4 regions of the Streptomyces sp. NPDC046335 genome follow, and region 3 is predicted to be linked to each of the others. Evidence: riboswitches for the same ligand, from Rfam matches in the RefSeq annotation. Region 3 holds a riboswitch; each other region holds the start of a gene.

Region 1 (2,192 bases), on a different contig from region 3:
CTCCGCCCCGGACGGCACGGGCGCCGCGATGCTCGCCATCAGCGGATCGGTCGACACGGAGTCCACGGGCCCCGCGCTCGACGACCTCTGGAAGGTGCTGCGCACGCTCGCCGCGGAGGGCCTGACCGACGCCGAGCGCGACGTGGCGGTGCAGAACCTGGTGGGCGTCGCCCCGCTCAAGTACGAGATGGCGTCCTCCGTGGCGGCCACGCTCGCCGACCAGGTCGAGCAGAACCTCCCGGACGACTTCCAGGCGCGGCTCTACCGGCAGTTGGCCGCCACCGGCACCGTGGAGGCCACCGCGGCCGTCGTCAGCGCCTTCCCGGAGGACCATCTGGTGACGATCCTCGTGGGCGACGCCGCGCGCATCGAGGAGCCCGTCAGGGCCCTCGGCATCGGCGACGTGAGCGTCGTACCCGGCTGAGCGGCGTCCCCGGCTGAGCGACGGGCAGCGACGCGGCCAGCCAGCAGCCAGCAGCAAGTCAGGACATGTCAGGACCCCGGTGGCCGTTTGGGCTGCCGGGTTCCTCATATGTCCGAATTACTATGGAGGTTGCCTGTCTGCCGTGTGGCGTGCGCTACAAAAGAGGCGTTCTGTTTGTCGTTCGAAAGACGTCACGTTTAGCGTCGGTCCGGCTGTTCGTCACGCAGTACGCCGCAGCCGCGGCACCGGACAGTCATCGCCGAGTCCCCGTACGGCGCGAGCCAGGGGAGCCGGGGACCCACATGTCCCCTGGGGTGAATCGGGAACCTTGCCGCGAGGTGAGGGGCCCGTAGGAGACCTTCCTGCTCCGAACCCGTCAGCTAACCCGGTAGGCGAGAGGGAAGGAAAGGACCAGCCGCTTCATGGCGTTCACCCGTGCCACCGGGAAGCACCGTCGTCCGAGCCGCCTCACGCGCACCACGGCGAATGCCGCGGGCGTCGCCGCGCTCACCACCACCGGTGTCATCGGAGGCCTGGCAGCTCCCGCGCTCGCCGCCGCCGATGACGCGGCCATCGAGCACACCGGACTCACCCAGGCGATCTCCGTCGGCGACACGCTCGCCGAGAGCATCGACGCGCAGGCCGCCGCCCAGCACCAGGCCGCCGAGGAAGCCGCCGCCGCCAAGAAGGCCGAAGAGGCCGCCAAGAAGAAGGCCGCGGAGGAGAAGCGCAAGGCCGAGGCCGAGGCCAAGGCGAAGGCCAAGAAGGAGCGCGAGGAGAAGGAGCGCGCCGCCCGCGAGGCCGAGCGCAAGCGCCTGAACACCTACGTCTCCCCGATCTCCGGTTCCTACGTCTCCACGGGCTACCAGACCGGCGGGGCCATGTGGTCCTCCGGCAGCCACACCGGCGTCGACTTCCACGCCGCCTCCGGAACCCCGGTCCACGCGGTCGGCTCCGGCACCGTGGTCGAGGCCGGCTGGGGCGGTGCCTACGGCAACAACGTGGTCATCAAGATGAACGACGGCACGTACACCCAGTACGGCCACATGTCCTCCCTCGGCGTCACCGTCGGCCAGGCGGTCACCCCCGGACAGCAGATAGGCCTCTCCGGCTCCACGGGCAACTCCAGCGGCCCGCACCTGCACTTCGAGGCCCGCTCCGGCGAGGAGTACGGCTCGGACATCGACCCCGTCGCCTACCTCCGCGCGCACGGCGTCAACGTCTGACCGGCGTCGTCCACGTCGTACCCGACCGGCGCCCCGACGCCGTACCGAAAGCCCCGGCTCACGAAGAGCCGGGGCTTTCGGCGTCTGGCCAAAAGATATCCATGAATTCCGTCCCCCGTCGGAAAACGCGTCGTCCTGCAATAGAGTCACGGAAAGAGCGTCAATCGACCGCGTCGCGCGGGGATCAAGGCGGAGGTCCGGTCATGCGCATTCCCGCGCACTCTGTATGCACGGCGATACGGGACGACATCATTTCCGGCGTCCATGAAAGAGGCGGCCGGCTCACCGAAGACCTCCTCGCGCGCCGCTACGGCGTCTCCCGCGTCCCCGTGCGCGAGGCCCTGCGCACCCTGGAGGCCGAGGGGTTCGTCGTGACGCGCAGGCACGCGGGCGCGTGTGTCGCCGAGCCCACGGAGCAGGAGGCCGCCGACCTCCTGGAGCTTCGCCTGCTGCTCGAACCGCTGGCCGCGGCACGCGCGGCCCGGCGCCGCACCGACGCCCACCTCAAGGTCCTGCGCGGCCTCGTCAGGGTGGGCCAGGAG
Region 2 (2,192 bases), on a different contig from region 3:
CCCTGCCGTCCACGGCTTCCTCGACACCATCCGCGAAGGGCATCCGACGGCACCACTGCTGGTCGTGTCACCCATCCTGTGCCCGGTCCAGGAAGACACTCCCGGCCCCCTCATGCCCGACTTCGACGGCGGGACCCTGCGGTTCAAGGCCACGGGTGATCCGGCCGAGCGGGCCGCCGGGCGCCTGACACTCAACGTCATCCGCGACGAACTCGCCCGGATCGTCGAACAGCGGACGGCCGACGACCCCCACCTCCACTACCTCAGCGGCCGCGACCTCTACGGCGAGAGCGACTACGCCGAGTTCCCGCTGCCCGACGCGATCCACCCCGACGCCGCGGGGCACCGCCGCATCGGAGAGAACTTCGCGCGGCTCGTGTTCGGCGAGGACGGCCCCTTCGCCGTCGAGGGGCAGGGCTGAGCCCCGGACACATGGCGCGCCGGGGCTCAGAGGGGACGAGATGGGGGGTGTGGATCAGTACGGGCCGTTCACGTTGTCGATCGAGCCGTACCGGTCGGCCGCGTAGTTGCAGGCGGCGGTGATGTTGGCGACCGGGTCGTAGCTGTCCAGCGACGTGCCGGGCACGTGGTACGCGGTGAACGTGGGCGCGATGACCTGGAGCAGACCCTTGGACGGGGTGCCGGCGGCAGCGTTGGAGTCCCAGTTGTTGATGGCCAGCGGGTTGCCGGAGGACTCACGCATGACGTTGCGGTGGATGCCCTCGTAGGTGCCGGGGATGCCGTGCTGGGCCAGTATGTCGAGCGACTCCTTGATCCAGCCGTCGAGGTTGTTCGTGTAGGTCTTCTTCGCCGGGGTGGCGGCCGCGGGCTCGGCGGCGGACGCGTTGTCGCGCTCGGAGCGGTCCGCCCGGTCGGCGGCCGGCCTGGGCTCGGCCGTGCCCGCCTTGCCGAGGTTGAGCTTGAGCCCGGGCTTGATCAGGCCGGGGTCGTCACCGAGGACGCCCCGGTTGTTCTTGTACAGGCTCTCCCAGCCGCCGCTCACTGACTGCTCCTCGGCGATCGTGGAGAGGGAGTCACCCGACACGACGACGTAGGTCGTCGAGGCCGCGGCGGGCTTGGCGACCGTGCCGGCCGGCGCCGCGTTGGCAGCGGTGGCACCGAGCACCGGGAGAATGAGCACGGCCCCGCCCGTTCCCGCGACGGCGATGCCTCGGTTGAGCGAGCTGGACTTGGGGCGGCGGTGCTTTCCCTTTGCGGGCATGACGAAATCCTCTCCGTCGCCTGCGAGGTGAGCTGTCGGGTTCGGACGGGAGATGTCCGGTCGCACTGTGAATACGACTTCACCCCTAGCCTTTCCGGAATCCGGATCGGCGGCTTACCTGGGTCCCCCGCTCCTGCCGTGCGTCAGTGGGTGGATGGGTTTCCGGGCAGCGGCAGGATTAGGCGTTCCGCCCGGATTGACGGTGACGTTAGGCGAGAAAGCCCGGGCGGAACAAGTCTCGAATTCGCATACCGAAAGCCCGTGGTCCGTTTCTGATGATCAGAAACCAGGGTCTTTCTTGATCGATAATTCCAACTTTCTTTGCGCAGAACGGGAAGCGCGTTCGGAGAGGCCGGCGGGCGAGATTGTCGGCGTGACTCATTTCACTGAATGAGGAACGGCGTTGAGCGTGGCCCGAACGCGCTGTAATGCGGGCAGGTTTCCTATTCAGTGCGAGTGTGACGAACCTGCCCGCCTCGTACTGAAACGGGACATACTGCGGCGGTCGCTTACTTCGTGAAAGGGGTCATAACGCCCATGACGCGCTCGCGATCGATGAAGGCGGTCAACGCGTCCACGGTTGCGTCGGGCTGCTCTTCGGGAATGAAGTGTCCGGCCTGCGGGATGCAGACGCCGGTCGCGTTCTCCGCCCACGGGCTGAGGGAGGCGGCCATGTCGGGGATCGAGCCATGGGAGCTGGAGATTCCCAGGACCGGGACGGTCAAGTGCCCTTGTTCGAGGGCGTCATGGTTTTTGCGCGCCGATTCCGCGGCCTCGCGGTAGTAGGCGAGAGACGCCGAAAGGCCGCCCTCGGCCGCGATGGCGGCGGCGTAATGGTCGATCTCGACGTCGTCGAAGGTGTCCGGGGACAGGGCTTTGACCTTCAAGAACCAGCCGACGTAGTCATGTTCGCGGCCGGTGAGCAGAGTCTCGGGCAGTTCGGGCACCAGGTGGAAGGCGAAGTGCCAGG
Region 3 (2,192 bases):
GAGACGCCGAGGATGGCGTTGGCGCCGAGCGAGCCCTTGTTGTCGGTGGCGTCCAGGTCGAACATGGCCTGGTCGATCAGGCGCTGCTCGGTGGCGTCGTAGCCGACGAGCTCCGGGCCGATCTGCTCGATGACGGCGAGGACGGCCTTCTCCACGCCCTTGCCCATGTAACGGTTGGGGTCACCGTCACGGAGTTCGATGGCCTCGAAGGCTCCGGTGGAGGCACCGGACGGGACGGCGGCACGACCCGTGCTGCCGTCGTCGAGGCCGACCTCGACCTCGACCGTGGGGTTGCCTCGGGAGTCCAGGATTTCCCGGGCTACGACGACGTCGATGGACGGCACGAGCATCTCCTTCTGGGATGTGACGCGTTTACGCGGGGCCGCTTCGGCCCTGCGTCTCCTGAGCCTAACCGGCCCGGAGCCTTCGGCCAGCCGACCGCCCGCCCCGTGGGACGCACGAGCGCCCAAATACCGGGGAAACGGGACGGAAGCCCGCGTTTCTACTGACCAGTAGCTCGCTGAAGGCGAACAGCCGGGGGCGACCAGCCGGGGGCCGGGGGCGGACATACCCCCGCCCCGGTGCGTACGGGGGATACGCGCACCGGGGCGGGGAGCCCGTGGGGACGGGGGTACGGCCGTGCGTCCGCCGAGGCACGGCCGTGGCCGCGCGGGTCAGCTCAGGTGGAGCTGCTGGCCCGGGTAGATGAAGTCGGCGTTGTCGATGATGTCGCCGTTGAGCTTGTAGACCTTCTGCCAGCCGCCCTTGACGTCGTGCGACTCGGCGATCTTCGACAGGGTGTCGCCCGTCTTGACCTTGTACTCGCCGTCGCCCTTCTCGACCTTCTTGCCGGTCGGGGTCTCGACGGTCTTCTTGGTCTGGGTCTGCGGCGCGGGCTGCGGCTTCGGCGCGGCCTGCTCCTGCGGGGCGGCCTGCTGCTGCGGGGCCTGCTGCTGCGTCTTCTGCGGCTGCGGCTTGGTCTGCTGCTGCGGGGCCTGCTGCTGGGCGCCGCCGCCACCGGAGGCGTTGGAGAGGCCGACACCACAGCTCGGCCAGGCACCCTTGCCCTGGCCCGCGAGGACCTTCTCGGCGATCTCGATCTGCTGGGCCTTGGAGGCCTTGTCGGCGCTGGACGCGTACTTGGTGCCGCCGTACGCGGCCCAGGTGGACGGCGAGAACTGCAGGCCGCCCTGGTAGCCGTTGCCGGTGTTGATGGACCAGTTGCCGCCCGACTCGCACTGGGCGACGGCGTCCCACTCGGAGGCGGTGGCGGCCGAGGCCGAACCGGCGGCCATCAGCGGGGCCGCCACGGCGGCACCGGTGACACCGGCGAGCGTGACGACACGGGTGGCCTTGGACGGACGGCGGTGCTTGCCCTTGCTGGAAAACAGCATGAGTTGATCCCCTCACCGACGCCTGCGAGGTGAGCTGTCGGGTTCGGGCCAGTGAAGTTGCCCGGCCGCACTCTCCCGAGTGCGGCTCCACCCCTAGCCGGTCCGTACGTCCCGCTCCTGTTCGGAGCCGAACTTCCGGGCCCGGCACTTACCTTGGGTCCCCCGCTCCTGCCTACGGCGCTCGAAGCGACGATTGTTCCCGTCCGGCCGTTGGCAGGATTCGGCGTACCGACCGGCGGGGCCCACCAATGGCGAGCGGTCACGACCGTAGACAGGGGACCACCCGAATTTCAAAGACGATCAGGGCTTCTGAGACCCATCTCTCACTCGCGCCAAAACGGGCATTCGACGCGAAGTACCCCGCCGACGCATCGTCAACTACCCCTATTTTTCGCCCAAATCGAGGCTCTGACCGGGGAGAATGAGGTCCGGGTCGTCCCCGACGGTCTTCTTGTTCTCGGTGTAGAGCCTGGACCAACCGCCGTCCACACCGTGGTCGTCGGCGATCGCCGAGAGGTTGTCGCCGGAGCGGACCGTGTACGTCCCGTCGGCCGGCTTGTCCGTCCGCTCGTGGCCGCGCGAGGCGTGCCGGCCCGAACGGTCGCCGGAGGCACTCCCGTCGGCGCCCGAACCGCTCTCCCGCGCGCTGCCGCCGCGGTGCCGGCCGGTGGAGGAAGCGGAGTCCTCGTCCCTGCCCGTGGGCGAAGTGCTCTCGCCGTCCGCGGACTCGTCCGAGCCGTCCGGCGCGCCCTTCTCCGCCTTGCCGCCGGGCTCCGCCTCGTCGGCCTTGCCGTCCTT
Region 4 (2,192 bases), on a different contig from region 3:
GTCGTCATGATCAGGTCGTCGAAGTCCAGCGCGTTCGCCTCGCGCAGGCGTGACTGGTACATGGCATAGGCCTGGGCGAGGGTCTTCTCGAAGCCGTCGGCGGCCTTGCTCGCGAAGTCGTCCTCGTCGATCAGCTCGTTCTTGAGGTTGGAGATCTTGGCGCTGAACGACTTCGGCGGGAACTTCTTCGGGTCGAGGTCGAGGTCGCGGCAGACCAGAGCCATCAAGCGCTTGGAGTCCGCCGCGTCGTAGATCGAGAAGGAGGACGTGAAGCCCAGCTTCTTGTACTCGCGGCGCAGGATGCGGACGCAGGCGCTGTGGAACGTCGACACCCACATCGCGTTGGCCCGGGGCCCCACGAGCTGCTCGACGCGCTCCCTCATCTCACCCGCGGCCTTGTTCGTGAAGGTGATCGCGAGGATCTGGCCGGGGTGCACGCCGCGCGCGGCGAGGAGGTACGCGATGCGGTGGGTCAGCACACGGGTCTTGCCGGAACCGGCGCCGGCGACGATGAGCAGCGGGGCACCCGCGTGCACGACGGCCGCGCGCTGGTTCTCGTTCAGCCCCTCGAGCAGCGCCGCCGGGTCGATCACCGGGCGCGGGGCACCGTCCCGGTAGTGCGTGTCCCGGGTCATGGGCGCGTCGAACTTCCCGTCGAACAAGTCGTCCGGAACGGGCTCCGGAGCGCTGTCCTCGGGCGGGGGCGGAGGTTCTTCGTCCGTGGCCCGCGAGGGCTGCAGGTCCGCCAGGAAGCTGTCGTCAAAGAGGCTGCTCATCGCCTCCCGAGTCTAGGCGGACCCACTGACAACCCGCGCCGGGTTCCGCCGACCCACTCCTTGGCTCACAGCGTGTCCACTACCGAGCACCCTCTGCCATCGCGTCACGAGGCCGCGCCCGGGGCCTCGTAAAGTCACGAAAATGTATCGGGCATATCGAACATCAACCTTCACAGGCGCCACACAAGTTGGCTAGCGTGCTGCGCGGGCCGCTCGTATTCCCACCGGCGAACCCCGCCGGGAACGCGCGGCCCCCGCCGAGTCCGACATGTTCGGAGCCGGGGACCCACCGAGAACTTGGGGTGAATCGGTCCCGTACGCAGTACGGAACCGTAGGGCAACCTTCCGGACCACCCGCCCGAACCCGACAGCTAACCCGGTAGGCGGCCTACGGAAGGAGTCGCCTCCCTTGGCGTCGCACCGCAAGCCGCGGACCCGGTCAGCCGGAATTCGCACCGCCCCCGCCGTCGGCATCACCACGGCCGCCCTCACCTCCGTGGCGCTCCTCTCCCAGAGCGCCCAGGCCGCGCCGTCGGCGCCCGCCAAGCCCAGCCTGGAAGAGGTCCAGAAGAAGGTCGACGCCCTCTACCACCAAGCGGGCGTGGCCACCCAGAAGTACAACTCGGCCAAGGAGAAGACCGAGAAGCAGCGCAAGAAGGTCGACCGCGTCCTGGACGATGTGGCCAAGCGCACGGACAAGCTGAACGACGCGCGTCAGGAGCTCGGCTCCTTCGCCGCCGCGCAGTACCGCACCGGAGGCGTCTCGGAGACGGCCACCATGCTGCTGGCCGACGACCCGCAGGGCTATTTCGACCAGAACCACCTGGCGGACCGGCTGACCACGCGGCAGAAGAAGGCCGTCGACGACTACGAGACGCAGCGAGCCGCGGCGACGAAGCAGCGCACGAAGGCGGCGAAGAGCCTGGAGACGCTGACCGACTCGCGGGAAAACCTGCGGACCAGCAAGCGGACCGTCCAGAAGAAACTGGGCGAGGCGCGCGAGCTGCTCTCGGAGCTGACCACCGAGGAGAAGGCGCGGCTCGCGGCGATCGAGCGCAAGAAGGAGCGGGAGGCCAAGCGCAAGGCCGAGAAGCTGGCCCGCGAACAGGCCGCCGAGGCGGAGCGCAAGCGCGAGGCCGAGGAGGCGGCGCGGAAGGAGAAGGAGCGGGAGCGGGAGGACGGCCAGGGCTCCGGCTCGGGCTCCGGCACCGGCTCGGATACGGGTACGGGTACGGGCTCCGGCACAGGCTCGGGCTCGGGCTCCGGGAGCACGGACGGCAGCTACGCCACCAAGGCCGCGAAGGTCATCGACTTCGCCGAGGCCCAGATCGGCAAGCCCTACGTATGGGGCGCCACGGGCCCCGACTCCTACGACTGCTCCGGGCTCACCCAGGACGCCTGGAAGGCCGCCGGGAT

Evidence for each region. Region 3 has a riboswitch for cyclic di-AMP ahead of ACZ6JY_RS13110 (transglycosylase family protein). Riboswitches for the same ligand answer to the same signal wherever they lie in the genome.
Region 1: it holds a riboswitch for cyclic di-AMP, as region 3 does, so the genes downstream of both, ACZ6JY_RS08910 (M23 family metallopeptidase) here and ACZ6JY_RS13110 (transglycosylase family protein) in region 3, are expected to answer to the same signal.
Region 2: it holds a riboswitch for cyclic di-AMP, as region 3 does, so the genes downstream of both, ACZ6JY_RS11710 (transglycosylase SLT domain-containing protein) here and ACZ6JY_RS13110 (transglycosylase family protein) in region 3, are expected to answer to the same signal.
Region 4: it holds a riboswitch for cyclic di-AMP, as region 3 does, so the genes downstream of both, ACZ6JY_RS28605 (C40 family peptidase) here and ACZ6JY_RS13110 (transglycosylase family protein) in region 3, are expected to answer to the same signal.

Annotation. Positions count from the first base shown of each region.
Region 1 covers NZ_JBVJFF010000003.1:506,765-508,956, reverse strand. The annotation lists gene ACZ6JY_RS08915 (M16 family metallopeptidase) at 1-424, shown strand, start outside; cyclic di-AMP (ydaO/yuaA leader) riboswitch at 672-834, shown strand; gene ACZ6JY_RS08910 (M23 family metallopeptidase) at 847-1,650, shown strand; gene ACZ6JY_RS08905 (GntR family transcriptional regulator) at 1,854-2,192, shown strand, end outside.
Region 2 covers NZ_JBVJFF010000004.1:490,912-493,103, forward strand. The annotation lists gene ACZ6JY_RS11705 (GDSL-type esterase/lipase family protein) at 1-421, shown strand, start outside; gene ACZ6JY_RS11710 (transglycosylase SLT domain-containing protein) at 476-1,222, opposite strand; cyclic di-AMP (ydaO/yuaA leader) riboswitch at 1,227-1,381, opposite strand; gene ACZ6JY_RS11715 (alpha/beta fold hydrolase) at 1,732-2,192, opposite strand, start outside.
Region 3 covers NZ_JBVJFF010000005.1:148,831-151,022, forward strand. The annotation lists gene eno (phosphopyruvate hydratase) at 1-344, opposite strand, end outside; gene ACZ6JY_RS13110 (transglycosylase family protein) at 675-1,394, opposite strand; cyclic di-AMP (ydaO/yuaA leader) riboswitch at 1,399-1,584, opposite strand; gene ACZ6JY_RS13115 (transglycosylase family protein) at 1,779-2,192, opposite strand, start outside.
Region 4 covers NZ_JBVJFF010000012.1:114,964-117,155, forward strand. The annotation lists gene ACZ6JY_RS28600 (ATP-dependent DNA helicase) at 1-776, opposite strand, end outside; cyclic di-AMP (ydaO/yuaA leader) riboswitch at 1,022-1,178, shown strand; gene ACZ6JY_RS28605 (C40 family peptidase) at 1,186-2,192, shown strand, end outside.